Regions from separate parts of the Citrobacter sp. KH_055_1 genome, predicted to be linked through region 3. Evidence: predicted binding sites of a transcription regulator. Region 3 holds the regulator's gene; each other region holds the start of a gene.
The links. Region 3 encodes Fur, which represses iron uptake genes when iron is present. Its sites were predicted from a motif close to ATAATAATGAGAACNACTATCAA; they were not measured.
Positions count from the first base shown of each region.

Region 1 (10,671 bases), 2.1 Mb from region 3:
TAAGGTGTATTCCAGCGAGGTCTGTGCCGGTGAATCGGCAAGGTTTTCCAGCACAATGTCGCAGGAGAGAGTGGCATCACGGTAGTTATCATCGAACTCGGTACGAACGGTAAAATCCTGAATATGGGTCGCCTGCTTGCCCACCAGATAGACGTCGCGGAAGATCCCCGCAGACCACCACATATCCTGGTCTTCAACGTAGGTAGAGTCTGCCCACTGCATCACGCGCACACACAGCAGGTTGTCACCGGTGTGCACCATTGCGCTGATATCAAATTCGGCCGTCAGACGACTGCCCTTGCTGAAGCCCACGTACTGGCCGTTGACGTACACTTCGAAGTAGGTTTCAACGCCGTCGAACTTAATCAGCGTTTGTTTTCCCTGCCAGCCTTCGCTGAGGGTAAACATCCGCTGATATGCACCGGTCGGGTTATCGGTGGGGACGTAGGGCACATCAATCGGGAACGGGAAACCTTCGTCGGTATATTGCAGCTTGCCGTGTCCTTCCATCTGCCACATGCCGGGGACGGTGATGCTGCCCCAGTCGTGCATATACTGCGACGTAAAGGCTTCTGGCACCTGCAGCGGATGCTCAAAGAACTGAAAATTCCACTGACCGCTTAGCAGTTGAAAAAGGCTGCTGGTTTCACGGGCAAACGAGCGAGCCTGCGCAACCGAGTCATAAGAGAAAAAGTATGCGCGTGGCGCCAGTCGATTTTCGTGGGTGAGCTGAATGTTTTCCCAGCGATTCATAAGGCCTCCCGGTGGAGAGAAATCGGAACCATTCAAAGTGATGGTGAGTAAGTGGTATTGCAGGTGATTTTAGTAAAAGTTTTACTAAAATATAGCGGGTAAGATGATTTACTTTAACTTGATCACGAAAATAACCCGTGCAGAGAAAAACAAGGCATGACAACGCATGCCCGGTATCAGAAGAAACCGGGCGCGAAAAAAGGGAGGTTAGCGGGTGGTGCCGCGCAGTTTCAGCTTGCTGGGCACGAAAACCAGCAGCGGCAGCGCGCGTCCGTCACGGGCTTTTTCAAACAGCAGGTTAACGCCCTGACTGCCCATCATTTCTGAATGGATACGCACGGTGGACAGTGGAGGGAAGGTGAATCGTGCCGTCGGAATGTCATTGACGCTAATCAGCGAAATATCCTGTGGAATCGCCAGGCCACGTTCGTGAATTGCGCGCAGAACGCCAATGGCGATTGAGTCTGAGGCGACAAACAGGGCGCTGGGATAATCTTCTTTGGCCAGCATTTTTTTCGCCAACTCATAACCTGACGAGCTGGAGAATCCGCCACGATAGATATCGTGTTCCGAGACCACCTGCTGCAGGCGACCGTATTCGACAAACGCGGCCTCGCGGATATCCGCTTTGCCCGGCTCGTCTTCACCGCCGATGAAGCCAATGCGGGTCACGCCCTGGGCGATGAAAAAATCGATACTCTCTTTGCTGATGCGGGTCAGATCGATATCGACGGCATCATAGTCGCTACCGGGTTCATGAAAGTCGATAAAGCAGATGTTGTCGGTCAGCGCGGTTGCTGCAGCGCGCTGGGCAGGAGATGGCTTACCAACGATGAGAATGCCGGTAATATTTTTATGGTCGGGCAACCCGCTGTGTTCATAGCAGTTGGTTAGTTCGATCCCCAGCTTTTCACATTGCGTTTCAATCCCGTGTCGTATAGCGAGATAGTAAGGATCGTTGATTTCCAAATCCTGCTGGTAGCTGTAGAGCGCCAGAATATGCTGGGGGCCGACCGTACTGGTCTGGTGTTTACGCGCGCTGCTGGTTTTGTACTCCAGCTTTTCCGCGATCTCCAGAATGCGACGCTTGGTTTCTTCTTTTACGTTTAGCGTCGGATCATCATTTAACACCCGGGACACTGTCGCCAGGGATACACGAGCTTCGATTGCGATGTCTTTAAGTGTTGCCATGTTTACCTTTTCCCTGAGTTACCCCCGCATTGTAAATGAAGTGCTTATCTATTCACCTGTTTTCAGTAAAAAAAGTACCTCTAATTGACATATTCACGGTAAAACCCCGCTTTCAGAGTGTGATGGGCACATCATTTTACGGCTTTTGAGAACAATGCCAGGACGGTTTTTTGCTAACATTTAGTAAAATTTTACCAAAGGAGAAAAGAATGGACACGATCGCATTTACGGATTTCGCCCGAATGGATATTCGCGTGGGAAAAATTACCCAGGTAAAGCGTCATGACAATGCCGATAAACTCTACATCGTTCAGGTCGATGTCGGCGAACGAACGCTGCAAACCGTGACCAGCCTGGTGCCTTACTACCGCGAAGATGAGCTGATGGGGAAAACGGTGGTGGTGTTGTGTAATCTGCAAAAAGCAAAAATGCGCGGCGAAACGTCAGAATGCATGCTGTTGTGTGCGGAAACGGACGATGGCAGTGAAAGCGTGCTGTTGACGCCAGAGCGCGTGATGCCCGCAGGCGTGCGGATTGTGTAAGCGTGTTATGCTGCCGGATGGCGGCTACGCCCTATCCGGCCTACATGTGATCCCGTAGGCCGGAAAAGTGCAGCGCCATCCGGCGTCTGTCACACTTGCTCCACGCTGACGCGTAATGCGGCCAGCGCTTTACGCGTTGAGCGTAATACCAACTCACATTGTTCGATGGTTAACGTGAGCGGCGGTTCGATGCGGATCGTCTTCGCGTTGTTCAGCGTTCCGGCAACCAACACCCTCTGGCGGAACATCTCGCTGGCAAAGTTGTAGCCGATCTCATTATCAACAAATTCGATCGCCATCAGCATGCCTTTACCGCGTACGTCCTGCACCAGATCCGGGTATTCCCGCGCCAGATGTCGGAAGCCATCCAGCAACATATCGCCTTTTTGTTCTGCCTGAGCCGGTAAATTCTGCTCCAGCAGGACATTGATGGTTGCGAGTGCCGCCGCACAGGAAAGCGGGTTGCCGCCAAAGGTGGTGGTGTGCAGGAATGGGTTATCGAACAGTACGGAGAACACCTCTTCGGTAGCGATGGTCGCACCGATAGGCATTACGCCGCCGCCTAGCGCTTTCGCCAGACACATAATGTCGGGCTGCACGTTTTCGTGCTCGCAGGCGAACATCTTGCCAGTACGACCCATGCCGGTTTGCACTTCATCAAGGATCATCAGCGCGCCAAACTCGTCGCACAGTTTGCGCACGGCGGTCAGGTATCCCTGCGGTGGCAGGATCACGCCACCTTCACCCTGAATCGGCTCGAGGATCACGGCAGCTACATCATCACCGGTCTTTTTACACTCGCTGAGCATGGTACGCATCGCGTCAATGTCACCAAACGGAACATGACGGAAGCCCGGCAGCAATGGCATAAACGGTTTACGGAACGTGGATTTGGCCGTCGCGGACAGTGCGCCCAGCGATTTACCGTGGAACGCGCCGCTGGTGGCAATAAACGTAAATTTGCCGCGTGGCGATTGATAGGCTTTCGCCAGCTTCAGCGCCGCTTCAACCGACTCGGTTCCGCTGTTGCAAAAGAAGCTGTATTTCAGCTTGCCGGGCGCCAGTGCGGCGAGCGTTTTCGCCAACATGGCCCGCAAGGGGTCAAGTAATTCCTGGCTGTGCAGAGGTTGTTTAGCGAGTTGATTCTGTACGGCGGAGACCACTACTGGATTACGGTGCCCCACGTTGAAAATTCCAAAACCGCCCAGGCAGTCAACAAATTCCTGTCCCTGGGTGTCGACAAGCGTATTCAGGCTTCCCGCTTGCCACTCTACGGCTCCGTAATCCCCGCCGGCAGTTACAGATTTTCGATACTCTAAGAACCCCGGATTGACATGCTCTTTGAAGTATTCAATGACCTCTCGGTTAAGTGCTTTCATTTCCTCATGATCAAGCGTTCGCTTTTCGATGAGGTTCAGTGCGTGTGCGCTGCAGGCCAGGGCCGATGCGCTGGAAGGTAACCTGTTCAAAATATGCTCCCGGAGTTCGCGTATCACATGATACTGAATTAAGTATTGCAGGGATTACGCCATCCCGGCGCGCTTAACGAAAATCGGGATAAACACCAGGATACATTTCATTTGCGAAACATTTAATGCCAAAAGTTAACATTTGGCGGTATTTTGCCCAGGTTGACTCTCTGAAAACAGGTGAGATACGCGATCTTCTGCGCCAAAAACAGGCAGAAGTTGCACTGTGACGGTGCGCAGAGTGAAGCCTGATTGAATAGTTACAGGATGAAAGTATTTTAAATCAATGAATTAGAAAACATACAAATTCTGAGGTTTAATCGCAAATTGCGATCTAAATCAAATTTAACAACTAAAGATAAAAAAATTATCGCCGAAATAACATATGCCGAAAAAGTTAACAACCAGATAACCTGCATAGGACGCAACCATGTCTTCTGATCCCTACGTTAGTCAGCAGCATACTCCGCTGGATGATGATATTACCCTCATGTCGACTACCGATTTACAAAGCTACATCACTCATGCGAATGACACGTTTGTCCAGGTTAGCGGCTATCAGCTGAGCGAGCTGCTCGGCAAGCCGCATAATCAGGTTCGTCACCCGGACATGCCCAAGGCGGCATTTGCTGATATGTGGTACACGCTGCAACAGGGGGAGCCATGGAGCGGCATTGTAAAAAATCGCTGTAAAAACGGCGATCACTACTGGGTGCGAGCCAATGCGGTGCCGATGGTACGTGAAGGGCGAATGACCGGGTATATGTCGATTCGAACCCGGGCGACGCAGGAGGAGATTGCGGCGGTCGAGCCGTTGTATCAGGCGCTAAATGAAGGACGTTGCAACAAACGCATCCATAAGGGACTCGTGGTGCGTAAAAGTTGGCTGGGAAAGCTGCCGGCGCTGCCGGTTCGCTGGCGGGTGCGCAGCGTGATGACACTGATGTTTGCCGTGCTGGCGGCAGCGTTGCAGCAAATGGGCGCGGCGTGGCCGCTGCTGCTGGTGAGTGCGCTGGTGATGCTGGCGGGTACGGCGATTTTCGAATGGCAAATTGTACGCCCGATAGAAAATGTCGCCCGCCAGGCGCTGAAAGTGGCGACCGGCGAGCGCAACAGCGTGACGCACCTGAACCGCAGCGATGAGTTGGGCCTGATGCTGCGGGCGGTGGGGCAACTGGGATTAATGTGCCGCTGGCTTATTCACGACGTTTCAAGCCAGGTTTCCTGCGTGCGTAACGACAGCGATACGCTGGCAAAAGGTAGCGATGATTTAAACAAGCACACCCAGCAAACGGTTGAAAACGTGCAGGAAACGGTGACGACGATGAACCAGATGGCGGCGTCGGTGAAGCAAAACTCGGCGACAGCATCTGCGGCTGACAAACTCTCGATTGCCGCCAGCAGTGCGGCAACGCAGGGAGGCGAGGCGATGGAGACGGTGATCAAAACGATGGACGATATCGCCAGCAGCACCCAGCGTATCGGCACCATCACCACGCTGATTAACGATATTGCTTTCCAGACCAATATCCTGGCATTGAATGCGGCGGTTGAAGCGGCGCGAGCGGGCGAGCAGGGGAAAGGGTTTGCCGTCGTGGCAGGGGAAGTACGCCATCTTGCCAGCCGGAGCGCCAGTGCGGCGAATGACATCCGCAAGCTGATTGATGCCAGTGCCGACAAGGTGCAGTCCGGATCCAGCCAGGTTCACGCCGCTGGCCGCACGATGGACGACATTGTGGCGCAGGTACAGAACGTCACCCAACTGATCGCACAAATCAGCCATTCGACGCTGGAACAGGCAGACGGGCTGACCAGCCTGACTCGCGCGGTGAATGAGTTGAGCAACATTACGCAGAAAAATGCCGAACTGGTTGAAGAGAGCGCGCAAATTTCAGTGCGGGTGAAACATCGCGCCGGGCGCCTGGAAGATGCGGTGACGGTGTTGCATTAAGCACCGCTATTCGGGCGGAACAACGGGTTCCGCCCGATGACCCGATTAATCCAGCTGAGCGATATCCAGCGCTGCGCGATCGATAATACCGATGATTTTTTTGATCTGTGCATCGCTGGTGTCACCGTGATTGACCCGCAGATCCAGCACGGCTTTAAAGTTTTCCAGCGCGCGTTTCATCTGCGGATTTTTACGTAATTCAAAGCCAACGCAGCGTGCTTTAACGCGTTCATGAATAAGCGCCAGATGCTCGCGATTTTCCTCCAGCCACTGCAGGCCTTGCGCCGTGATCGTGATCTGTTTACGCCCACCTTCCTCTTCGCTGATGACAATCAGCTCTTGATCCTGCAAGAAATCCAGCGTCGGATAAATCACCCCTGGACTCGGCGTGTAGTGGCCCTGGGTCAGCGTTTCGATGGCTTTGATCAGCTCATAGCCGTGGCTGGCATCGCGGGTCAAAATATCCAGAATCACCAGGCGTAATTCGCCGTGACCGAAGAAACGCTGACGACGCCCGCCGCCACCGCGACCATGGCGATGCCCGCAGCCGTGCTCGTGGTGATGTCCTTCACTGTTGCAGCCTTCGTGGCGATGTTCTTCGCCTTTGCAGCAACCTTCGTGTGGGTGATCTGCATGTTTGCAGCAACCGTCATGGTGGTTTTGCATAGTAGTCTCCAGATGTTATTTCGATATATCTAATTTATATCTAAAGGTTATGATTTTGCAAGTGCGTGATAGGCTGGTGTTTTAATTGATTGATTTTTATGTCAATTATTATCAATGGTGAGAAGGGGATTTACGCCGTGGCGTGTATCAAAAAAATGCTTGCAATCTTTGTTATTAGCAATCATTATCATTTGAATGTTAATTTAGATATATCGTATTATCCTCACGAAGGCGAAAAATGACAAAAAACACCTCACGCTACCCCCAGCGCGTTCGTAATGAACTGCGCTTCCGTGAACTTACCGTCCTGCGCGTTGAGCGTATCAGCGCAGGTTTTCAGCGCATCGTGCTGGGCGGGGAGGCGCTGGACGGCTTCAGCTCACGCGGCTTTGATGACCACGCCAAAGTTTTCTTTCCTGAGCCAGGCAGCCATTTTGTGCCGCCGGTGGTTACCGATGAGGGCATCGTCTGGGCTGACGGTGTGCGCCCTGCGTCCCGGGATTACACGCCGCTATACGATGATGCGCGTCATGAACTGGCGCTGGATTTTTATATTCACGACGGTGGAGTGGCGAGTACGTGGGCGATGCATGCCCGTGCAGGGGATACACTGACGATTGGCGGACCGCGCGGCTCGCTGGTGGTACCGGAAGAGTATGCGTATCAGGTTTATGTGTGCGATGAATCGGGAATGCCTGCATTGCGCCGTCGCCTGGAAGCGCTCTGTCGTTTAGCGCGACGCCCGAACGTCACGGCGCTGGTGAGCGTGCAGGATGCGGCGTATCAGGACTACCTTGCCCATCTGGATGGGTTTGCTATCCAGTGGTTTGTCGGGCATGACGAACAGGCGGTGGATGACGCGCTGGCTCGGCTGACGGTGCCTGCAGACGATTATTTCATCTGGGTAACCGGCGAAGGGAAAGTGGTAAAAAATTTGAGCGCCCGCTTTGAAACCGAGGTGTTTGACCCGCAGCGGGTGCGTGCGGCAGCCTACTGGCATCAGCGGAAAGCGGCTGATTAATAATTTGACGGCGGAACGCCAAATGCCTGGCGGAACGCGTAGCTAAACGCCGCGGTGCTCGAATACCCCACGTCGAGCGCCACGGCGGTAACGCTTTTATTTTTCTTCAGCATTAACACCGATTCCAGAATACGCATCTTTTGCTTCCAGACGCTGAACGGTAACCCGGTTTCTTTTTTGAAATGACGCGAGAAAGTCCGGGCGGACATGCCAAGATGATTAGCCCAGTACTCCACCGAGTGTTCCCGTGCGGGAGATTCCTGTATTGTCCGGCACACTTTTGTTAATTCTGCATCCTGCGGCCAGGGTAATACAAAGGCGACTTCCGGTAATTGCAAAATAATATCGACCAGCACGCTCACCAGTTTTCCTTCTTTTGACTGGCTATCATAATGGCCTGAAATGACGTTGGTGGCGTAATGAATAAACTCTCTGGCGAAATCACTGATCGCCACCACTTTACACTCGTCGATGCGCTTCTCAAGAAAGCCTGGCTTAATATCCAGATTCTCTAAATACACGTCATCCAGCGCCCATACCGCATGCTCAATATTATTCGGGATCCAGATACCGTAATGTGCGGGAATTATCCAGCATTTACCGGCGACATCAATGCGCATGCTGCCCTTGCGGGCGAAATGAAACTGGGTAAATGCGTGTGAATGCGGTGGAACATGGTTATTCGCTTCAAGGACATAAGAACGAAAGTACACGTCCTGCGGCAGTTCCGCCATTGAATCATCCGGGAAAGAACTCCACTGTTTTTGCCTGAGGGTGTCCATAAAAAATACCTGATACTTCCGGTGATGTGGCTTCTGTTCGATAGATCTTGTCCGCAAATCATAATACATACACCCTGTTTTCCATAATAATCTTGCGTAAGAATTATTCGTCCACCTTTGGTAAATACCATGAATTCGCTGTGTTCTGATGCTGTCATCGTCAATGAAACAAATGATAACTGGACCCGAATGGGGAAAGACCTGCTCCAGCAGGCTGATATCCAGATTAATGGTTCGCGCGCCTGGGACATTCAACTTCACCATGCCGGTTTCTTTAAACGGGTGCTGCAACAAGGCTCGTTAGGGCTGGGTGAAAGCTATATGGAAGGCTGGTGGGATTGCGAGCGGCTCGATATTCTGTTCTGCAAAATCCTTAAAGCAAAACTCGACCAAAAAATGCCGGGCAATCTGAAAGATATTTTACGCATTGCCAGCGCGCGTTTGTTTAATCTGCAATCACGCAGCCGTGCCTGGATTGTCGGCAAAGAACACTACGATATAGGTAACGATCTTTTCGCCCTGATGCTTGATCCCCACATGCAATATTCCTGCGGCTACTGGAAAGACGCGACAACATTAGACGACGCGCAGAATGCCAAATTAAAAATGATTTGCGAGAAGCTGCAATTGCAACCGGGCATGCGTTTGCTGGATATCGGTTGCGGCTGGGGCGGGCTGGCTGAATATGCCGCACGCCATTATGGCGTAGCGGTAGACGGGGTTACCATCTCGAAAGAACAGCAGAAAATGGCGCAGCAGCGCTGTGACGGGCTGGATGTCACTATTCTGCTGCAGGATTATCGCGACCTCGATAAACACTATGATCGTATTGTCTCCGTGGGGATGTTTGAACACGTGGGCCCGAAAAACTACGACACCTATTTCAGTATTGCCGACCGCTGCTTAAAACCCGATGGACTGTTCCTGCTGCATACCATTGGCAGCAATAAAAAAGGGATGAGTGTGGATCCGTGGATCAATAAATATATCTTCCCAAACGGCTGTTTACCGGCGATTTCCCACATTGCCGAGGCCAGCGAATCGCGGTTTGTGATGGAGGACTGGCATAACTTCGGCAGCGACTACGATAAAACGCTGATGGCCTGGCATGAACGGTTTAACCAGGCATGGCCGACGCTGTCGTCGCGTTATTCCGCGACCTTCAAAAGGATGTTTAATTACTATTTATGCGCGTGTGCTGGGGCATTCCGTGCCAGAGATATCGAGCTTTGGCAGGTGCTGTTTAGCCGGGGCGTAGAGGGCGGACTTCGCGTTTATCGTTAATGTTTTGCCGGAGTGCGTACTTCGTAGGCCGGATAAGCGAAGCGCAACAGCCTTTCTTCGCCGGATGGCGGCGCAAACGCCTTATCCGGCCTACAAAAGTGAGCAAATCGTAGGCCTGATAAGCGAAGCGCCATCAGGCATTTCTTCGCCGGATATCAGCGCAAGCGCCTTATCCGGCCTACAAAAGCGAGCAAACCGCAGGCCTGATAAGCGTAGCGCCATCAGGCATTGATAACCCGTAGAACGAAGAACTTAGCCCAACTCACTCTCTGCCAGCGCTTTAAACACCATTGCCACCGCGTGTGCGCCGGGGTCCATATTACCAAGCAGGCTCTCACTGCTGAGATACGACGCGCGCCCGGCGTTGGCTTTGCTCGACAGGCAGGTCCTTTCTGCGCCTGCCAGCGCAGCGTCATAGGCGGCTTGCAGGTTATGTGGTTGTGCCAGTAGTGATGTTAGCGCGGGCTGCAGCGCATCAATCATCGTACGATCGCCTTCATCTGCACCACCGTAGAACTTCATCTGGGCGAGCCCCGTATTTAGCGCATCGGCGACCCCGGCACCCTGCTCCAGCTTTTGTCCGGCGGCGGTAAAGAAAATTGACATCAATACGCCGCTGGAGCCACCCATGACCACGGTCAGGCGCTCGCCAATCAGTGCAAACAACGTGGCAAGGTTAGCCAGCGGAAGCTGCTGGTGATGTAGCAGGTCGGCAATTTCACGCGCACCTGCGGCAAAGGTTGACCCGGTATCGCCGTCGCCGACTTTCGCATCCAGCGCATTGAGGTGTGCTTCAAGATTGGCGAGCGTTGCGGTGACTTGCTCAATAATCCCGGCAACCTGTTCGTTAGCCGAAGGCTGAAATTCCACGCGTGCACTGCGCTGAGATGACGGCACGGTCGTGATGTCACGTGGGGGCACGGGCGTTGACCAGTTACTGGTTTCCACTTCGGTCAACAGCGCTTTTTCGATGCTTTCTTCCAGCACCATGGCGGTCAGCGAGAAGCCTTTC
Region 1 covers NZ_CM174473.1:603,832-614,502, forward strand. Annotated here, with positions in the region: gene ebgA (beta-galactosidase subunit alpha) at 1-753, opposite strand, end outside; gene ebgR (transcriptional regulator EbgR) at 961-1,944, opposite strand; gene AC3ITF_RS03010 (tRNA-binding protein) at 2,154-2,486, shown strand; gene ygjG (putrescine aminotransferase) at 2,576-3,955, opposite strand; gene AC3ITF_RS03020 (methyl-accepting chemotaxis protein) at 4,386-5,906, shown strand; gene AC3ITF_RS03025 (PadR family transcriptional regulator) at 5,952-6,572, opposite strand; gene AC3ITF_RS03030 (siderophore-interacting protein) at 6,811-7,593, shown strand; partial or broken gene AC3ITF_RS03035 (helix-turn-helix domain-containing protein) at 7,590-8,437, opposite strand; gene cfa (cyclopropane fatty acyl phospholipid synthase) at 8,505-9,659, shown strand; gene AC3ITF_RS03045 (glycerone kinase) at 9,912-10,671, opposite strand, start outside.
Region 1: a site for Fur is predicted at 6,741-6,763, ahead of AC3ITF_RS03030 (siderophore-interacting protein). Genes of this name have one in related genera too.

Region 2 (10,671 bases), 1.8 Mb from region 3:
CTGTGGAAGAACGCCCATCTGGTTTCCATCGTAGTGAGCGGGAAAGAAGAGGAAGGTGCCAAATTCCGCGACTACTTCGATCACCACGAACCTATTTCCACCGTTCCTTCTCACCGAGCACTGGCGATGTTCCGCGGGCGTAACGAAGGCGTGCTGCAGCTTTCTCTGAATGCTGACCCGCAGTTCGATGAGCCGCCAAAAGAGAGCCACGGCGAGCAGATTATCCGCGATCATCTGGGTCTGCGCCTGAACAACGCGCCGGCGGACAGCTGGCGTAAAGGCGTTGTCAGCTGGACATGGCGCATCAAAGTGCTGATGCACCTCGAAACCGAACTGATGGGCACCGTGCGCGAACGTGCGGAAGATGAGGCCATTAACGTCTTTGCCCGCAACCTGCACGACCTGCTGATGGCCGCTCCGGCCGGGTTGCGTGCCACTATGGGTCTCGATCCTGGTCTGCGTACCGGTGTGAAGGTCGCGGTTGTTGACGGGACCGGCAAGCTGGTGGCGACCGACACCATTTATCCCCATACCGGACAGGCAGCCAAAGCCGCCGTTGCGGTGGCCGCGCTGTGCGAAAAATACAACGTTGAGCTGGTGGCGATTGGCAACGGTACCGCATCGCGTGAGACCGAACGCTTCTTCCTCGACGTGCAGAAACAGTTCCCGAAAGTGACCGCGCAAAAAGTGATCGTCAGCGAAGCCGGGGCCTCGGTGTACTCTGCTTCTGAACTGGCGGCGCTGGAGTTCCCGGATCTCGACGTTTCCCTGCGCGGTGCGGTGTCTATTGCCCGCCGTCTGCAGGATCCGCTGGCCGAGCTGGTGAAAATCGACCCGAAATCGATCGGTGTCGGCCAGTACCAGCACGACGTTAGCCAGACCCAGCTTGCCCGTAAATTGGATGCGGTAGTCGAGGACTGCGTAAACGCCGTCGGCGTTGATCTGAATACCGCCTCCGTGCCGCTGTTGACTCGCGTAGCCGGTTTAACCCGCATGATGGCGCAGAACATTGTTGCCTGGCGTGATGAGAACGGTCAGTTCCAGAACCGTCAACAGTTGCTAAAAGTCAGCCGTCTGGGGCCTAAAGCCTTTGAGCAGTGCGCGGGCTTCCTGCGCATTAACCACGGCGATAACCCGCTGGATGCCTCAACCGTTCACCCGGAAGCCTATCCGATAGTGGAACGCATTCTGGCCGCCACCGAGCAGTCGCTGCGCGACCTGATGGGCAACAGCACCGAATTGCGTAACCTGAAAGCAGCCGACTTTACCGACGAGCGCTTCGGGGTGCCGACCGTAACCGACATCATCAAAGAGCTGGAAAAACCGGGTCGTGACCCGCGTCCTGAGTTCAAAACCGCACAGTTTGCTGACGGCGTAGAAACCATGAACGATCTGCTGCCGGGCATGATTCTGGAAGGCGCAGTCACCAACGTCACCAACTTTGGTGCGTTTGTCGATATCGGCGTTCATCAGGACGGTCTGGTGCATATCTCCTCGTTATCGAACAAATTCGTTGAAGACCCGCACACCGTGGTAAAAGCCGGCGACATTGTGAAGGTGAAAGTGCTGGAGGTTGATCTACCGCGTAAGCGTATCGCCCTGACCATGCGTCTGGACGAACAGCCGGGTGAAACCAATGCCCGTCGCGGCGGCGGTGGCAACAACGAGCGCACACAGGGTAACCGCCCGGCGCCTAAAACCGCAAAACCCCGTGGTCGTGAGGCGCAGTCAGCCGGTAACAGTGCGATGATGGATGCACTGGCGGCGGCAATGGGTAAAAAGCGCTAGTGTGACGCATGTGCCGGATGGCGGTGTAAACACCTTAGCCGGCCAACTTGTCGTAATTAATTTGTAGGCCGGATAAGACGCGCGAGCGTTGCCATCCGGCCTATTTAATATATTTATCGCTTTTCGTCACAATATATTTATCACTTTATTAACAGCTGAAACCTTAATTAAACATTAATAAATTCCAATAGTTTCTCCCTCGAATCATTCGTGTCAGACCTGAATAAATGTTGAGCCATATCAAAATTGACTCAAATTATTCTCCAATCCAACATTCCGTCACATTTATTCTATTGATGATAGAAACCATTCTCATTATCATTGTTTTGTTGATTATTTACTCTTTCCTTCGTTGGCTAATCATCTGGTCTCATGCCGCCTTTCGCCCCATGAGGTAATCATCCAGTTAGCGAGATATAAGTAGGTCCCTATGCAATTCACTCCAGACACTGCTTGGAAAATTACCGGTTTTTCTCGTGATATCAGCCCGGCGTACCGGCAGAAGCTCTTGTCGCTCGGCATGCTGCCAGGCTCATCGTTCAATGTGGTTCGCGTCGCCCCATTAGGCGATCCTATCCATATTGAAACACGCCGAGTCAGCCTGGTGTTGCGGAAAAAAGATCTGGCGTTATTAGAAGTGGAAGCGGTTTCCTGTTAATACAGTGAGTCTATAAAAATGAAAAAACTAACCATTGGTTTAATTGGTAATCCTAATTCCGGCAAGACAACATTATTCAATCAGCTTACCGGCGCGCGTCAGCGTGTGGGTAACTGGGCTGGCGTTACCGTTGAGCGCAAAGAAGGTCATTTCTCGACAACTGACCATCAGGTTACGCTGGTGGATTTACCCGGCACCTATTCTTTGACGACAATCTCATCGCAGACCTCCCTCGATGAGCAAATTGCCTGTCACTATATCTTAAGCGGCGACGCCGACCTGCTGATCAACGTGGTTGATGCCTCAAACCTCGAGCGTAACCTCTACCTGACGCTGCAACTGCTTGAACTGGGGATCCCCTGCATCGTCGCGCTGAACATGCTGGACATTGCTGAGAAGCAGCAAATCCGGATTGATATCGATGCCCTTTCCGCCCGTCTGGGCTGCCCGGTGGTGCCGCTGGTCTCAACCCGTGGTCGCGGGATTGAAGCACTGAAGCTGGCTATCGATCGCTACAAAGAAAACGACACCGTCGAGCTGGTACATTATGCCCAACCGCTGCTGCGTGAAGCCGAGTCTCTGGCTGACGCGATGGCCAAAGAGATGCCGCAGCAACAACGTCGCTGGCTCGGCCTGCAGATGCTGGAAGGCGATATCTACAGCCGCGCCTACGCGGGTGATGCGGCACAAAATCTGGATGCCGCGCTGACTCGCCTGAGTGAAACAATGGACGATCCGGCGCTGCATATTGCTGATGCACGTTACCAGTGCATTGCCGCCATCTGCGATACCGTCAGCAACACCCTGACCGCAGAGCCAAGCCGCTTCACCACCGCGGTCGATAAGGTCGTACTTAACCGCTTCCTCGGCCTGCCAGTATTTCTGTTCGTAATGTACCTGATGTTCCTGCTCGCCATTAACATCGGTGGCGCGCTGCAGCCGCTGTTTGACGTCGGTTCCGTGGCACTCTTTATCCATGGTATTCAGTGGATTGGCTACACCCTACACTTCCCGGACTGGTTAACCATCTTCCTGGCGCAGGGTCTTGGCGGCGGGATTAACACCGTGCTGCCGCTGGTGCCGCAAATCGGCATGATGTACCTGTTCCTCTCGTTCCTCGAAGACTCCGGCTATATGGCGCGTGCTGCGTTTGTGATGGACCGTTTGATGCAGGCACTGGGATTACCGGGTAAATCGTTTGTCCCGCTAATTGTCGGCTTCGGCTGTAACGTCCCTTCCGTGATGGGCGCACGCACGCTGGATGCACCGCGTGAACGTCTGATGACCATCATGATGGCGCCGTTTATGTCCTGCGGTGCGCGTCTGGCGATTTTCGCCGTGTTTGCTGCGGCGTTCTTTGGCCAGAACGGCGCGCTGGCCGTCTTCTCACTGTACGTACTGGGTATCGTCATGGCGGTACTGACCGGCCTGATGCTCAAGCACACCATTATGCGTGGCGAAGCCACACCGTTCGTGATGGAGCTGCCGGTTTACCATGTACCGCACGTTAAAAGCCTGGTCATTCAGACCTGGCAGCGCCTGAAAGGCTTTGTCCTGCGCGCCGGTAAAGTCATCATCATCGTCAGTATTTTCCTCAGTGCGTTTAACAGCTTCTCCCTGAGCGGAAAAATCGTCGATAACATCAACGACTCGGCGCTGGCGTCCGTCAGTCGCGTAATCACCCCTATCTTCAAACCGATTGGCGTACACGAAGATAACTGGCAGGCCACCGTGGGTCTGTTCACCGGAGCCATGGCAAAAGAAGTGGTTGTCGGTACGCTGAATACGCTCTATACCGCTGAAAATATTCAGGAAGAAGAGTTCAACCCGGCCGAGTTCAACCTCGGTGACGAGTTGGCAGGTGCGCTGGGTGAAACCTGGCAAAGTCTGAAAGACACCTTCAGCCTGAGCGTGCTGGCTAACCCTATCGAAGCCAGCAAAGGCGACGGTGAGATGGCAACCGGCGCAATGGGCGTGATGGGTGCGAAGTTCGGCAGCGCCGCCGCCGCGTACAGTTACCTGATTTTCGTGCTGCTGTATGTCCCGTGCATTTCGGTAATGGGCGCTATTGCTCGTGAATCCAGCCGTGGCTGGATGGGCTTCTCCATTCTGTGGGGACTGAACATCGCCTACTCTCTGTCGACGCTGTTTTACCAGACGGTCAGCTACAAAGAGCATCCGACCTACAGTCTGGTGTGCATTTTAACCGTCATTCTGTTTAACATCGTGCTGCTGGGAATGCTGCGCCGCGCACGCAGTCGGGTAGATATCGAACTGCTGGCGACCAATAAGACGCCAAGTTCCTGCTGTGCCAGCACCACCGGCGATTGCCACTAGGCGGTGAATGATGGCATCGCTTATTCAGGTACGTGATTTACTGGCTCTGCGGGGGCGTATGGAGGCAACACAAATCAGCCATACGCTGCACACCCCGCAGCCGATGATTGACGCCATGCTGAATCAGTTAGAACAGATGGGTAAAGCCGTGCGTATTCAGGAAGATGCCGACGGGTGTCTTTCTGGAAGCTGCAAGAGTTGCCCTGAAGGGAAAGCCTGTCTGCGCGAGTGGTGGGCATTACGCTAACCTGTTGCAATAGGCCGGATGGCGCTACGCTTATCCGGCCTACGAATAGCCCCCAATCCCCGAGCGGGATACAGCGCTAGATCTGCTGCTTCAACGCCACCAGCGCGGCACAGAACTCAGCAGGATGCGAAATAAACGGCGCATGTGCCGCTTTGGCAAATATCAACGACTCACTCTTCGGCCACAGAGCATCCAGCATCGGCACGACTTTACGCGGCACCAGACCATCGAGATAGCCGTACAAACGCAGGAATGGCATGTCCAGGGCGCAGAGCGGCTCACGCAGATCGACCGTTTTCAGGATCTCCAGCCCACCATTCAGCACCGCCACATCCGGCATCGGTAACGCCAGCACCGTTTTCTTCAGCGCTCGCGCATCCTGGCGCGCCGTCTCCGTCCCCATCGTTTGCAGTGCCAGGAAACGCTCCACCGTCCGCTGGAAGTCTTCGCTAAGCTGCTGCTGGAAGCCCGCCAGCACTTCGGGCTTAATACCAGGCCACTCATCGCGTGCGCTAAAGCATGGCGAAGAGGCGACGGTAACCAGCGCCTGCACGCGCTCAGGATGGGTCAACGCCACCTGACTCGCCACCAATCCGCCCAGACTCCAGCCCAGCCAGATGGCTTTCTCCGGAGCCTGTTGCAAAACGCACTCCGCCATTTCTTCCAGCGGCATCGCACCAAAACCCTGACTGCGCCCAAATCCCGGTAAATCAACCAGGTGCAGCGTAAAATGCGAGCTTAATTCCTCACTTATGCAATGCCAGACTTCCGCATTCAGTCCCCATCCGTGCAGCAGCACAAGATGGCAATTTCCCGAACCCCGGGTCTGCCACCAGATGTCATTCATCAGTTACTGTTCTCTTTTGACCAACAAGGATGAACCTATGCTAACAGTACCAGGATTGTGCTGGCTATGCCGAATGCCGTTAATGCTCGGGCACTGGGGAATGTGTTCCGTTTGCACGCGTGCGACGTGTCAACATGTCTGCCTGTGCCCACAGTGCGGGCTGCCCGCCGCCCACCCCGATATTCCCTGCGGACGCTGCCTGCAAAAGCCGCCGCCGTGGCAGCGACTGATCGCGGTCAGTGACTACGTGCCGCCGCTGAGCGGGCTTATCCACCAGCTGAAGTTTTCCCGGCGTAGTGACATCGCCCCCGCACTGTCGCGCTTGATGTTGCTGGAGGTATTACAGGCTCACCGTACTCGTGGCCTTCCCCTGCCGGATCGGCTGATTAGCGTTCCACTCTGGCAACGCCGCCATTGGCGCAGGGGATTTAATCAAAGTGACTTACTGTGTCGCTCACTGGCACGCTGGCTGGGCTGCGACTGGGACGGTCAGGCCATCACACGAACTCGCCCCACCGCCACACAGCACCATCTCAGCGCCCGATTACGCAAACGCAACCTGAAAAATGCGTTTCGCCTTGAATTGCCGGTGCAGGGACTCCATATGGTTGTTGTGGATGATGTCGTCACTACCGGAAGTACCGTCGCGGAGATCGCGCAGCTGCTTTTACGCAACGGCGCGGCGACTGTCCAGGTATGGTGCCTGTGTCGAACCTTGTAGAGCCTCGATGATGGGCGTATTATAACCAAGTAAAATAGTCAACTATTAGGCCATTACTATGATCCATATTTCCGATGCTGCACAAGCGCACTTTGCCAAACTGTTGGCAAATCAGGAAGAAGGGACACAAATTCGCGTATTTGTGATTAATCCCGGCACGCCTAACGCTGAATGCGGCGTTTCTTATTGCCCGCCGGACGCCGTGGAAGCAACCGACACCGCCATTAAATTTGACCTGCTGACCGCTTACGTTGATGAACTGAGCGCACCGTACCTGGAAGAGGCAGAAATTGATTTTGTTACCGACCAGTTAGGCTCCCAGCTGACCCTGAAAGCACCTAATGCGAAAATGCGTAAAGTGTCTGATGACGCACCGCTGATGGAACGCGTGGAGTACATGCTGCAGTCACAGATTAACCCACAGCTGGCTGGCCACGGTGGCCGTGTCTCCTTGATGGAAATCACCGACGAAGGCTACGCAATTCTGCAATTCGGTGGCGGCTGTAACGGCTGTTCAATGGTCGATGTCACACTGAAAGAAGGCATCGAGAAGCAGCTGCTGGCTGAATTCCCGGAGCTGAAAGGCGTTCGCGATTTGACCGAACACCAGCGCGGCGAACACTCTTACTACTAGTATCCGTAGGCCCGATAAGACGCATCAGCGTCGTCATCGGGCATTGATGCCGGATGGCAGCGTAAACGCGTTATCCGGCCTACACCCCTGCATTTCTCCGCATATGTTCTGCAACAATCCCCCTATAATTTGACCTGCCTCTCATAATTTAAATTTTGCCTGCCCAGGTGATTTTCAATCAGTACATGTTACCCGTATCATTATCGCACGCACCTGGAACACTCATAACAGCCAGCTAAACTACGTAGTTTTGAAGGCAATCAGCATTGGTGCCGTAATAACTCTGTTCCCGGTCGGGACAATCAGAATTTGTCATCTAAACACTGACGTTACCCATAACAAAGTAAAGGCCAGGTAAATCATGCCATTAGTCATCGTTGCTATCGGTGTAATCTTGTTACTCCTCCTGATGATCCGTTTCAAAATGAACGGCTTCATCGCTCTCGTCCTGGTGGCGCTTGCTGTCGGATTGATGCAAGGGATGCCACTGGATAAAGTCATCGGTTCAATTAAAGCCGGCGTCGGCGGAACCCTTGGTAGCCTCGCCCTGATTATGGGTTTTGGCGCCATGTTGGGCAAAATGCTGGCAGACTGCGGCGGTGCGCAACGTATTGCCACCACGCTGATTGCTAAATTCGGCAAAAAGCACATCCAGTGGGCCGTGGTATTAACCGGCTTCACCGTGGGCTTTGCGCTGTTCTACGAAGTGGGCTTCGTGCTGATGCTGCCGCTGGTATTCACCATCGCTGCCGCCGCGAACATCCCGCTGCTGTATGTCGGTGTGCCAATGGCCGCCGCGCTGTCTGTGACCCACGGCTTCTTGCCGCCACACCCGGGTCCGACCGCAATTGCCACCATTTTCCACGCCGATATGGGTAAAACCCTGCTGTTTGGTACGATTCTGGCGATCCCGACCGTTATTCTGGCGGGTCCGGTGTATGCGCGTTTCCTGAAGGGCATTGATAAGCCAATCCCGGAAGGTCTGTACAGTGCAAAAACCTTCACTGAAGAAGAAATGCCAGGCTTTGGCGTCAGCGTCTGGACCTCTCTGGTTCCGGTCGTGCTGATGGCGATGCGTGCTATCGCGGAGATGATCCTGCCGAAAGGCCATGCCTTCCTGCCGGTTGCAGAGTTCCTCGGTGACCCGGTTATGGCAACGCTGATTGCCGTTCTGATTGCGATGTTCACCTTTGGTCTGAACCGTGGACGTTCGATGGATCAGATTAACGACACGCTGGTGTCCTCCATCAAGATCATCGCAATGATGCTGTTGATTATCGGTGGTGGCGGTGCGTTCAAACAGGTACTGGTGGATAGTGGCGTCGACAAATACATCGCCTCTATGATGCATGAAACCAACGTTTCTCCGCTGCTGATGGCATGGTCAATTGCCGCTGTACTGCGTATCGCACTGGGTTCTGCTACCGTGGCAGCCATCACCGCAGGTGGGATTGTGGCACCGCTGATTGCAACGACCGGCGTGAGCCCTGAGCTGATGGTTATTGCAGTAGGCTCCGGCTCCGTCATCTTCTCCCACGTGAACGATCCGGGCTTCTGGCTGTTCAAGGAATACTTCAACCTGACCATCGGCGAGACCATCAAGTCATGGTCAATGCTGGAAACCATTATTTCGGTATGCGGTCTGGTAGGATGCCTGCTGCTAAATATGGCTATCTGATGTAAAAAAGCCGGGATTTTCCCGGCTTTTTTTTACTTCTTCTTCGCGGCAGCTTTTCGCCGTTTGTCCAAATCCTTAATCAGCTTGTTCACCCCGCCATCGGCAAACATCGCCTCAAGCGTCGTCGTCAGCTTACGCCGCCAGTTTTTGTACTGGTCGCTGGTCCCCGGAATATTGACCGGCTCCGCCATATCCAGCCAGTCCTCCGGCTGCAGGCCCAGTAGGGCGCTGTTGCTGTCGGCGATATAGCGCTGCATACCCCGGTTGAGGATCGGCGTCATCGACATCAACGACGCCTTGTGTCCGGCGCGTTTTGGCAGACAGCCGTATTTGTGCAGCGCATCCAACAGGCCCTGCTTCGCCAGTTCACGGTCCTGATACAACCCGCGCAGCACAACTTCATCCGGGTACAGCCCCAGCGTTTTACCGAGCGTCAGATCACCGCTGTCCCAATAGCCTTTAAGCGTAGGAAGGTCATGCGTCGCCGCGACTGCCATTGATTGTTCCGGGTACGCCTGCGGCGCGCGGAAGTTCTTCTCATGGTCATTCTCAAAATAGAGCACTTTGTAGGAATACACGCCGCTGTCACGCAGCTTGCTGACAATTTCTACCGGTACAGTACCCAGGTCTTCACCAATCACCATACAGTGATGACGTTGACTTTCCAGCGCCAGAATAGAAAGCAGGTCGTCGACCGGATAATGCACGTAGGCGCCGTGATCGGCGGTTTCGCCGTAGGGGATCCACCACAAACGCAGCATCGACATTACATGGTCAATACGCAGCGCCCCGCAGTTCTGCATATTGGCACGCAGCAGCTCGATAAACGGCTCGTAGGCGCGCGCGGTGATGATATGCGGATCCATCGGCGGCAGGCCCCAGTTCTGACCGAGCGGACCAAGAATATCCGGCGGTGCACCAACGGACGCTTTCAGGCAGTACAGCTCACGGTCACACCAGGTTTCTGCCCCACCTTCTGCTACGCCGACCGCCAGATCGCGGTACAACCCGATAGGCATTGCAAAGCCCTGACTGGTTTCCCAACAGGCAGCAAACTGGGTATACGCCAGCCACTGTAGCCAGAGGTAGAAATCCACTTCATCGCGGTGCTCTGCGCAGAACTGTTTCACCGCCGGTGAGTCCACCGTCCGGAAGTCTTCCGGCCACGCAGGCCAACCCCAGCGCGATTCATCTTCTTTCGCCTGATATGCATGCAGCGCGTCGAACGCCGCCTGCCAGTAAAGACTTTCACCTTCCTGAGCCACAAAACGACGGAATGCCGCCATCTGCTCATCATCACGCACAGAGAACCCTTTCCACGCCAGACGTAGCGCGGTCATCTTCAGCGTGGTGACGGTGGTGTAATCCACCCACTCGGCATCGCGGGCCTGTTGCAGGGCTTGCTGCGTGGCAGGCTTCTGCCACCAGCTCTGCGCCGCTTTGCTCAGACGGAAGTCCTCTACCGCATTCACATCAATGTAGATCACGTTCAACCAACGGCGCGAAGACGGGCTATACGGGCTGGCGCTCTCCGGGTTCGCCGGATACAGCGCGTGGATCGGGTTGAGGCCAATAAACGCCCCGCCGCGTTTAGCCACTTCCGGCAGCATCGCCTTCAGATCGCCAAAATCACCAATCCCCCAATTGTTCTCTGAACGCAGGGTATAAAGCTGGACGCAGGCACCCCACAGCTTTTGCCCGGCCAGCAGCGCCTGCGGCTCATAGCAACGTTTTGGCGCGACGATGATGCGGCAATGGCTG
Region 2 covers NZ_CM174473.1:306,797-317,467, reverse strand. Annotated here, with positions in the region: gene AC3ITF_RS01500 (Tex family protein) at 1-1,788, shown strand, start outside; gene feoA (ferrous iron transporter A) at 2,219-2,446, shown strand; gene feoB (Fe(2+) transporter permease subunit FeoB) at 2,465-4,783, shown strand; gene feoC ([Fe-S]-dependent transcriptional repressor FeoC) at 4,794-5,030, shown strand; gene bioH (pimeloyl-ACP methyl ester esterase BioH) at 5,107-5,877, opposite strand; gene gntX (DNA utilization protein GntX) at 5,915-6,598, shown strand; gene nfuA (Fe-S biogenesis protein NfuA) at 6,657-7,232, shown strand; gene gntT (gluconate transporter) at 7,594-8,910, shown strand; gene malQ (4-alpha-glucanotransferase) at 8,943-10,671, opposite strand, start outside.
Region 2: a site for Fur is predicted at 2,088-2,110, ahead of feoA (ferrous iron transporter A). Genes of this name have one in related genera too.

Region 3 (10,671 bases):
GCCCCACCAACGGCCCCATTACGATCGGACGTCGGAGCATGGCGGTACCGAAGATGGAGTCCAGGTAACCGACACAGGATAAACCACCCAATAAAAAGGATTGCATTAGTAAGCTCATATCCACTACCTCATCCCAGTAAGGCGATAGCTTTCAGTCGGGTATCGTTCGGTACTTGCCTGATCTCAAGTTCGACACCTTTGTTATCCAGTTCTTTTAATTGTGTAACGTCGTGGTCGGTAATAAATATGGCTTTTGATATTTGACGCGTGCCCGGTGCAGATTTAATCCCACCCAGATTGATACTGACAATTTTTTCGTATTCCATTGCCAACGCGTGTGCATCATTAATCGATGCAACAACAATAAAGAGGTTATATTTTTCTGTCGCGCCGCTTTGTAAGGCTTTGATCGAATCTGCAATATTTTTAATAACCAATTTAACGTTATTCGGTCGCGCCAGGCGCATGGCCGTCATTTTTAACTCATCATTGATGATGTCATCATTGGCAATAAGAATGCAATCGGCCTGCAGCGCCGCAGTCCAGGCAAAAGCTACTTGGCCATGTAATAAGCGATGGTCTACACGTAATAATTTAATCATTTTGTTTAACCTTTTGCATTAGCTGTGAAACGTGTTCGGCACAGACATCGCCGGTGTCTTTATAGGTATCTTTGAAATAACTTCCTACCACTGCACCTGAACCCATGGTCAACTGATGCTGACAATTGTCGAGGGTGATCCCGGCACCAATAATTAATGGAAAGTCACCAATGATGGCCCTGAATTCGCGGATTTTATCTTCATCTGTTTCCTGTCCGGTGGCATCACCGGTGACGACAATGGCGTCACAGCGTTGCATCCCTAGCGTCAGGTCTTCCTGCAAGCTGCGTCCAGATTTGTAGGGTTGATACTTGAAACGTACACCACCGAATACGGCAAAAGAAGCATTGCGACGATTTTCCTCAATAAATTGGGCAAATGAGAGGTCTTCATCGACAGGCAAATGTCCGGCAACAGAATCTAACTGGATAAAGCTGGCGTGATATTTTTTGGCTAACTCAAACCCTTTCTTATCATCGTCTAACAGATTGACGCCGTAGGTAATACCCGGTTGAGTGCTGTCGAGGTAATGCAGCACGCTTTCAACTTGTGCAGGGGTGCCAAAATAGTTTTCAACAATCACCGCATCTACGCCATTTTGTTGATAGATAGCGATCTCTTTTTTTGCATTTTCGAGGACATCACGGTCGTTTTCACCTTTCAAATGCAGCATGGCAAGAATGAATTTATTGTCACCAAATAACGTTTCAACTTTATTTTTCATGTTCGCTCCTGGCATTAAAAATCATCTGATTTTGGGGTGCTGTTGAATAACACATCATTGCAGTACTGGATGGTTTCTTTGGATTCCAGAACGGCGGTTCTAATTAGCGCTTGGGTGTCGTCGGTATCGGGGTTTTCCAGAATCAATGCAATCAGTAACGGTAAATTGAGTCCAGTGATTAAATGCAGGCGCGGATCGTCAAGATGAGTAATAAACTCGTTAGTCACGCTTCCCTTAGAGATATCGGTGATCACAATGGCTTCATCTTGGCTGCCCAACGTGCTCATGAATTTTTGTACGCTGAGTTTGATATCAGGCACATCCTCGGTGTAGGCACACAGCGTGGAAATATCTTCATTTTTACCCACGACCATTTCCAGTGAATCCCTGATTCCATCAGCAAATCTGCCATGACTGGCGAACAAAAACTTACGCATACCGCTCCATGCTCCACAATGAGTGACGACACTACAGGTGTCGCCATAAATGATGAGACTGAATTGAGATAGCAGGAATCATGCCAGCTAATGTCAAAGCGGAAGGAGGTGAGATGGGGGGGGGGTTAATCCATCATTATGATTTTAAAGGATTAATTTGATTTTATGATATCGTAAATATAGCCGATTTCGCTGAACGGAATGGTGACACTATAGGTATCTTCTATGACACTAAAGGCATCCTGAATCATGCACAGTGTTTCTTTATCACTTTGACTAAGCGTCTGCTGTGCCGGGTAGTTCTCAAGAGGAATCTGACGAATCAAACGTTCCAGCATGCAGCTGGCATGGACATACAGGTTAATCTTCGTCTCATTGGCTAAGCGTTTTTTGAGTAATCTTTCGAGAGTACTGATACAGATATCAAGGTGCTCAAGGATTTTTCCGGTATCCAGAATCGTCAACTGAGCGATGACCCGCTTGAGCGAAAAGTTATGTACCAATCTGTCGTTGATGGTCTGAATCATATCGGTATCAGCAATGCCCTGGAAAACCGTTTCCAGGCGAACATCACCCCGGCCGCTGATCAGGTCATCCAATGAAATATAGGGAATAAAGGGGATATCCGGATTAGCTGTTCCGACAACAGCAATAATGTCATAGAACTGAGACAGTGACTGGCGGGAGGACTCTGAAAGCAGTAGCTGGTGGTCATAGGCGATAACATCCACCCCTGCTTCTTTCGGAATACTGTCTTCCAGCAATGTCTGTATTCGCTGCGCCGTACCCATTCCGGTATAGCAGCTGGTAATGATTACTGGACGTTTGACCTGCTCTGAATAGATGATTTTACTGTCATTCTTTTGGTAAGAGGTGACGTTCTCAACAATGCTTTCCAGCGGAGCGTTATCTAATAATAACTCACCGACGTGTAGCGCCATTGCCGTGGAGACATTATTAATAATGGCGACAGGGAAATGGATGCTTTTATTGAACTCAGAGTAAATATCCGTTAACGACCCCATATCTACCAGAATGACCAGCCCATTGGACATATCATTATCATTAATGTACTGCAGTATATTACTGGCGATATCTTTGATGGCCGTGTCGATAGGCATATCGAAGGAGGCAAAAAGGGTTTCACCCAACATGCGGTTCACGACATTGGCAATACTGCTGGCCGTTGCATAGCCATGTGCCAGAATGACCGCTTTGGTTCGTGGTGCAACGGTCACCATCTTCATACTTTTCAAATATAGCGTGAAGAAAACGTCATCTTCCTGGGTAATCTTGAGATCAAATCGCTGGGCGATCTGTGTTGATAACATACTCGCAATCAGGTTCTCTTCTGCCAAATGTTGGCTAATATACTGATGTAAATTTTTGAGCGTTTTTTTATGCGCCAGGATGCCGTCATTACCCTGCTTATTTTTAGTAAATAAATACCATGCTAAGCCGTACAGTCGATTACCGTTAAATTGGACCGAATGTTTGCTTTCTATCTGCTGAACAATATCCTGGATAGTATTGAGATGTGAATAAATGGCCGGGTGATCGTTTTGTGCCGTTGGGTTAAATATGATCTTATCGAACAGCGTATCGATTTCACGAGAGACTTCTGGGAGCAGTACATTTTCGCTATTTTGCTGAAACAGGCTGAAGATCTTATCCCAGAATTCACTAATAAAATAGTTCAACGGTACTACAGGGAGAACCAATTGCTGTAGCGTCATCGAAGGGGTAAATACGACAGCGGTTCCTACAACCTGGTGATTAATTTGCACACCATGCGGCATAAAGCTGTCTGGTAGATCGTCTAAGTGTAAAGAGAGGCACTGATCTGCTTGAGACTTTGCAAAACGCGTGGCACTCAGGCAGGTGATGGTATTTTTTAATTCACCGATATTTCCGCTGTAGATGTGTCGTTTTAAGACGTTCAGCACCTGTGGGGACAGTTTGATATTGCGCTTGAGCAGTTTCGACTCATGCAGGAAAAAGGCATAAATAAACTGGATTTTTTCCGCTTCACCGCGCTGTTCCAACGAAGGAATGGCAATATTCAGCGGGATACGACGTATAAACGTGTCCAGAAAATACTCTTTGGGCGAGACGGTTGTGGCGAAAACCAGTCTGACCTGAGCGCTGATTTCTTTTTCGCTTTCCCCCATGCGACGAAAACGCCCGGTATCCATAAAGGTGAATAACTTTTCCTGACCCTCCGGATGTAAGCGGTGGATCTCATCCAGAAATAGCACCCCTCCATCGGCTTTTTGCAGAAGTCCTTCGCTGGTTTTATCTGCCCCTGTAAATGCACCTTTGATATAGCCAAAGAGGTGACTCGAAAGTAATTCAGGGTTGTTGGCATATTGAGCACAATTGAACGCAATAAATGGCGCGGTGGGGGGCAGGATTTTCTTCTCCACAGCTCGCTGCCAGGATAATTGTGCCAGCATGCTCTTACCGCTGCCGGTCGGGCCATACAGCATTACTGACAGACCGTGAGGGGGATAACAGATCGCGGTATTCAATTTTTCTATAACGGGGACTAAACTTCCCTGGGAACCGATCAATCCGGCAAACGTGTCTTGTTGTTTATATTGATGCTTTTTTAGCTCAGCGGCGCCTGAGAAGACGGACTGACTGACACGAAAAAACTGTTCTTCAAAAACGGCTTTGTGCAGAAAATAGACGGGCCGGGTATTCAGTTTTATGACCAGATTATCGTCAATGAGCTGATTCAGATAGTGGCTGATGGTATTACGCTTCACATTGAAGTGTTCTGCCATCGTTTGGGCCGTATGAAAGTCGTCCAGCGAGTCAAAAGAAAAATGACGGGTCTCTTCTGCCAAAAATGCAAAGATCTCTTCTTTTAACACCGTGAGCCTCTTAACTGTTCCATGCGGGTTCTAACGTCTGGTGCGCATATAATAGTAACAAAAATAAAATGTTGTGGGACATCATGGCTCATTTGGAGTTTTTGAGCCATCACGTTTTCTACGCGTGTTATTTTGATTTAACCGCGGGGGAGGTTATCACATTTTGCGGATAGTCGGCGGATGGTTGGCGGTGATTGTGACTATTTCGTACTTAAATTTTACTGATACGTTAATCCCCGGCTCAACGTTGAGCGGGGGACTGACGTGATTCAAAACTTATTTTGCAACACCGTCGTGCGCATGCTCATCTTCGCGGCAATCGCCTTCAGCGCAGTGGCCGTAAAGATAGAGGCTATGATTCGTTAAACGAATACCATGTTTAGTGGCAATCTCACGCTGGCGCGCTTCGATAGAGTCATCGCTGAATTCGACCACTTTGCCACAGTCGAGGCAAATCAGGTGATCGTGATGATGCTGTTGAGTCAGTTCGAAGACGGACTTGCCCCCTTCGAAATTATGGCGGGTTACGATACCGGCATCATCAAACTGGTTCAGCACGCGATACACGGTCGCCAGACCAATCTCTTCACCCATGTCGATCAGGCGTTTATATAAGTCTTCCGCACTGACGTGATGGTTATCCGGTCCCTGAAGAACTTCCAGAATTTTTAAACGAGGAAGCGTTACTTTCAGGCCAGCCTTCTTTAATGCGGTATTGTTGTCAGTCATGCGGAATCTGTCCTGTAGCTAAACGGTTCACTTCATTAAAAGAAGTGACAGAAAATGCACTTGAGATAATGCGTATCATTATAGAACTGCCACGCCTAAATGAAAACTGCAAGCCTCTGGCAAATATTGTTAATCAAAACGTGGTATCGCCAACAAACACACTGTGCAATACCCGATTGGCATCCAGCCATTGTACAGGGTCAGGCGAGAAAGTTACAAATTTGTAGCAATTATTTTGATTGGTTTTATCTATTGATGCGGCACAGATGAAGATCTGCGCCGCACGAAATTAGGCGTTAATAATCTCGTCGAGATGCAGTTCCGCTGAAATCTGCTTAACCCATTTTTCAACGCGTTCTGCGGTCAGTTCAGGCTGGCGATCTTCATCGATAGCCAGGCCGACAAAGTGGTCGTCGTCAGCCAAACCTTTGGATGCTTCAAAGTGGTAACCCGCCGTTGGCCAGTGACCGACGATGGTTGCGCCGCGCGGTTCGATGATGTCGCGAATCGTGCCTAACGCATCGCAGAAATATTCTGCGTAATCTTCCTGATCGCCACAGCCAAACAAAGCAACCAGTTTACCGTTAAAATCAATGTCTTCGAGGGTCGGGAAGAAGTCGTCCCAGTCACACTGCGCTTCGCCGTAGTACCAGGTCGGGATGCCGAGCAGCAGAATGTCATACCCTTCCAGGTCTTCTTTGCTGCTTTTTGCAATGTCATGTACATCGGCAACGTCTTTACCAAGCTGTTTTTGAATCATTTTTGCGATGTTTTCGGTATTACCGGTGTCGCTGCCGAAAAAGATGCCAGTGATTGCCATGAGTAAAATAACCTCTTGAAACTTATTGAAATGGTGGTGGCGCATTGCCCACGGATAAGGGCAATCATAGCAGAACAGTCAGGCATGCGGAAACAGCAAACACGCTGGACTGCACTCTGTGCTACACGATTTATGATTTATACCCGTCATACTTCAAGCTGCATGTGCGTTGGCTTTCCTCGCTCACCCCAGTCACGTACTTATGTACACTCCTGGAGATTCGCTGCGTCGCCGCCTTGATGCAACTCGAATTATTTAGGGTATAGAGCAGAATTTCAGACTATGCCTGACCACGCAATGTGGCGAGTTGGATCATCAGCATTTCTTCAATGAGTTCACTGCGGCTCATATTACGCGCATCAGCCAGCTCATTCAGCGCGTCAACGGCGTCGGCGTTCAGTTTCAGTTCGACACGCTTAAGCCCACGAACTTTGTCGCGTTTAAGCTGATTACGTTTGTTAATACGTAACTGTTCATCACGCGAAAGCGGATTGGTTTTGGGTCGTCCCGGGCGACGCTCCTGCGCGAACAGATCTAATGTCGTACGGTCCGTTTGTTCTTTGGCCATGATCTTGGTGACTTCGGGGAAACAATCAGCCAGGCGTCTGCCCGGATGGATAGCGCGCCATCATACATCAGCAGGGGAGGCGCGCCAACGCCCACGCACGTAATCGCGCGCGGACGCTGAGTTTTTAATCAGTTAGCCTGTTCTGTCAGATAACGACGGATGGCGCGCAGCACGGCTTCGGGTTTTTCTGCATGCACCCAATGGCCCGCGCCGGCAATAACATGTGCCCGTGCCTGGGGAAATTGCGCCAGCAATGGGGCTCGATACGCTTCAGTAACGTACGGTGAGTTCCCCCCAGGGATGAACAGCGCCGGGTGATCCCAGGCCGGAATGGTTTCCCAGCCGACAATATGCGGATACTGATCCCACAATACCGGGACGTTAAAGCGCCATTCACCGTCTATAAATGATTTCAGCAGAAACTGGATCACGCCTTCTTCTTTAAGATGTTGGCGCATCACGCTAGCCGCCTGCTGGCGCGACGCGGCTTCTGCATCCGTCACCGCATTAATCGCCGCAAATATCTCATCGTGACGGCGGACCTGGTAATCAACCGGGGCAATATCGATAGCCACCAGCTTATCGATACGTTCCGGTGCCAGGGCGGTTAGCGCCATCACGGCTTTGCCCCCCATTGAATGGCCAATAAAGGTGGCTTTTTCTATCTGTTGGGCATCCAACGTATCCAGCAGATCTTGCGCCATCGCCGGGTAGTTCATCTCCGGAGAACGGGGGGAGAGGCCATGATTTCGCATATCAACCTGGATGATATTGTGATCGACAACCAGAGAGCGGGCCAGTATGCCCAGATTGTCCAGGCTGCCAAACAGCCCGTGCACCAGGACGATGGGAGAATTATTGTGCAGGTTTTGTGCAGATTGCGCTCGGATATTCAATTTCATGGCAAAGTTCTTTTTTTCACGCTAGCGGGTTAGGGTATCATGTTGACCATTCTGCCACACGGCTGCAACAACTACGGTTACTCCGAGTTTTTCCGGCCATCGGGCTTGACGCTATCCGCTGTTGGGATTTGCCTTTACACTACGCGTGTACAGTCCCAACAACTTGTATTCAGCTAAACACCGCACTGGATTAAGATGAAAACGATTGAAGTTGATGATGAACTCTATAGCTATATTGCCAGCCATACCAAGCATATCGGCGAGAGCGCATCCGACATTTTACGGCGTATGTTGAAGTTTTCCGCTGCATCACAGCCTGCCACGCCGGTGGTGAAAGACGTCCGCGCCGTGCAACCTGTCGTGGAAGCCAAGCCGGTTAACCCTGTAAAAGACAAAGTGCGCGCCATGCGTGAACTGCTGCTTTCCGATGAATATGCGGAACAGAAAAAAGCAGTGAATCGCTTTATGCTGGTGCTGTCTACACTCTATTCACTGGATCAACACGCGTTTGCCGAGGCAACAGAATCGTTGCATGGTCGCACGCGCGTCTATTTTGCAGCGGATGAACAGACGCTGCTGAAAAATGGTAATCAAACCAAGCCGAAACACGTGCCAGGCACGCCGTATTGGGTGATCACCAACACGAATACCGGCCGTAAATGCAGCATGGTTGAACACATCATGCAGTCAATGCAATTCCCTGCGGAATTGATTGAAAAGGTTTGCGGAACAATTTAATCCTTGCATTAGAAGGACCAGGCAATGGCAATCCACAATCGTGCAGGTCAACCTGCACAACAGAGTGATTTGATTAACGTCGCCCAACTGACGGCACAGTACTATGTACTGAAACCAGAAGCAGGGAATGCAGAGCACGCCGTTAAGTTCGGTACGTCCGGGCATCGCGGCAGTGCAGGTCGTCACAGTTTTAACGAACCGCACATTCTGGCTATCGCTCAAGCGATTGCTGAAGAACGTGCGAAAAACGGAATTACTGGCCCTTGTTATGTGGGCAAGGACACTCACGCGCTGTCTGAACCGGCATTTATCTCTGTACTGGAAGTGCTGGCGGCAAACGGTGTTGATGTCATCGTGCAGGAAAATAACGGCTATACGCCAACGCCCGCCGTGTCTAACGCTATCCTGGTCCACAACAAAAAAGGCGGCCCGTTGGCTGACGGTATTGTGATCACACCGTCCCATAACCCGCCGGAAGATGGCGGGATTAAATACAACCCGCCAAACGGTGGTCCGGCAGATACTAACGTCACTAAAGTGGTGGAAGACAGGGCCAATGCACTACTGGCCGATGACCTTAACGGCGTGAAACGTATTTCACTGGATGCGGCGCTGGCGTCGGGTCACGTGAAAGAACAGGATCTGGTGCAACCGTTCGTTGAAGGATTGGCAGACATCGTCGATATGGCCGCGATCCAGAAAGCGGGCCTGACGCTGGGTGTTGATCCGCTGGGTGGCTCCGGTATCGAATACTGGAAGCGTATTGCTGAGCACTACAAACTGAATCTGACCATCGTTAACGATCAGGTTGATCAGACCTTCCGCTTTATGCATCTCGACAAAGATGGCGCCATCCGTATGGACTGCTCTTCTGAGTGTGCCATGGCGGGTCTGTTGGCGCTGCGTGATAAGTTCGATCTGGCGTTTGCCAACGATCCGGACTACGACCGTCACGGCATTGTTACCCCGGCTGGGTTGATGAACCCGAACCATTATCTGGCGGTGGCAATCAACTACCTGTTCCAGCATCGTCCGCAGTGGGGCAAAGAGGTTGCTGTCGGTAAAACGCTGGTGTCCTCCGCGATGATTGACCGCGTGGTGAATGACCTGGGTCGCAAGCTGGTGGAAGTGCCGGTTGGCTTTAAATGGTTCGTTGACGGTCTGTTTGACGGCAGCTTTGGCTTTGGCGGTGAAGAGAGCGCGGGCGCGTCATTCCTGCGTTTCGACGGTACGCCATGGTCGACGGACAAAGACGGGATCATCATGTGCCTGCTGGCGGCGGAAATTACCGCGGTTACCGGTAAAAATCCGCAGGAACACTATAATGAACTGGCCGCGCGCTTTGGTGCGCCAAGCTACAACCGTTTACAGGCTCCCGCGACGTCTGCGCAGAAAGCTGCGCTGTCTAAACTGTCTCCGGAAATGGTTAGCGCCAGTACGCTTGCCGGTGACCCGATCACTGCACGTCTGACCGCTGCACCAGGTAACGGTGCCTCCATTGGCGGTCTGAAGGTGATGACCGACAACGGCTGGTTTGCCGCACGCCCGTCCGGCACCGAGGACGCCTACAAGATTTACTGTGAAAGCTTCCTCGGCGCTGAGCATCGCCAGCAGATTGAGAAAGAAGCGGTTGAGATTGTCAGCGAAGTGCTGAAAAACGCATAAGGCGTAGACCGGATGACGATGCTCGCGTCGCCATCCGGCATGAATTATAAAAGCCGGATAGCTTATATGCTGATCCGGCTTTTTTATTCAGCATCTGTTCACGGCATAAATCGATAGCCGATCCCGGTTTCGGTAATAAAGTGACGTGGACGGGCCGGGTCCAGCTCGAGCTTCTGGCGCAAGTGCCCCATATAGATTCGCAGGTAGTGGCTGTGCTCGACGGCATTGGGTCCCCATACCTGGTTTAACAACTGGCGTTGGGTGAGCACTTTACCCGCGTTGTTCAGCAGGACCGCAAGCAGGCGAAACTCAATCGGCGTCAGATGTATTTCCTCTTCACCACGGTGTACCAGCCGCGCGGCAATATCCACTTTAATGTTTGAGAATTGAACCACCGGTTCGGGCGTTTGCCCGGTTGCGTGGCGGCGTAAGGCCACGCGTAAACGCGCCTGCAGCTCGCCAATACCAAACGGTTTGCTGAGATAATCATCGGCACCGGCGTCCAGCGCGGCGATTTTGTCGCTCTCCTCACTGCGGGCAGAAAGCACAATCACCGGGATGGCACTCCATTGTCGCAGGTCGCGAATAAAATCGATGCCGTCACCGT
Region 3 covers NZ_CM174473.1:3,315,022-3,325,692, reverse strand. Annotated here, with positions in the region: gene AC3ITF_RS15780 (PTS mannose/fructose/sorbose/N-acetylgalactosamine transporter subunit IIC) at 1-118, opposite strand, end outside; gene AC3ITF_RS15775 (PTS sugar transporter subunit IIB) at 129-602, opposite strand; gene AC3ITF_RS15770 (BtpA/SgcQ family protein) at 595-1,326, opposite strand; gene AC3ITF_RS15765 (PTS sugar transporter subunit IIA) at 1,341-1,763, opposite strand; gene AC3ITF_RS15760 (sigma-54-dependent transcriptional regulator) at 1,916-4,642, opposite strand; gene fur (ferric iron uptake transcriptional regulator) at 4,919-5,371, opposite strand; gene AC3ITF_RS15750 (ryhB-regulated fur leader peptide) at 5,364-5,450, opposite strand; gene fldA (flavodoxin FldA) at 5,661-6,191, opposite strand; gene ybfE (LexA regulated protein) at 6,472-6,759, opposite strand; gene ybfF (esterase) at 6,888-7,661, opposite strand; gene seqA (replication initiation negative regulator SeqA) at 7,857-8,399, shown strand; gene pgm (phosphoglucomutase (alpha-D-glucose-1,6-bisphosphate-dependent)) at 8,424-10,064, shown strand; gene kdpE (two-component system response regulator KdpE) at 10,163-10,671, opposite strand, start outside.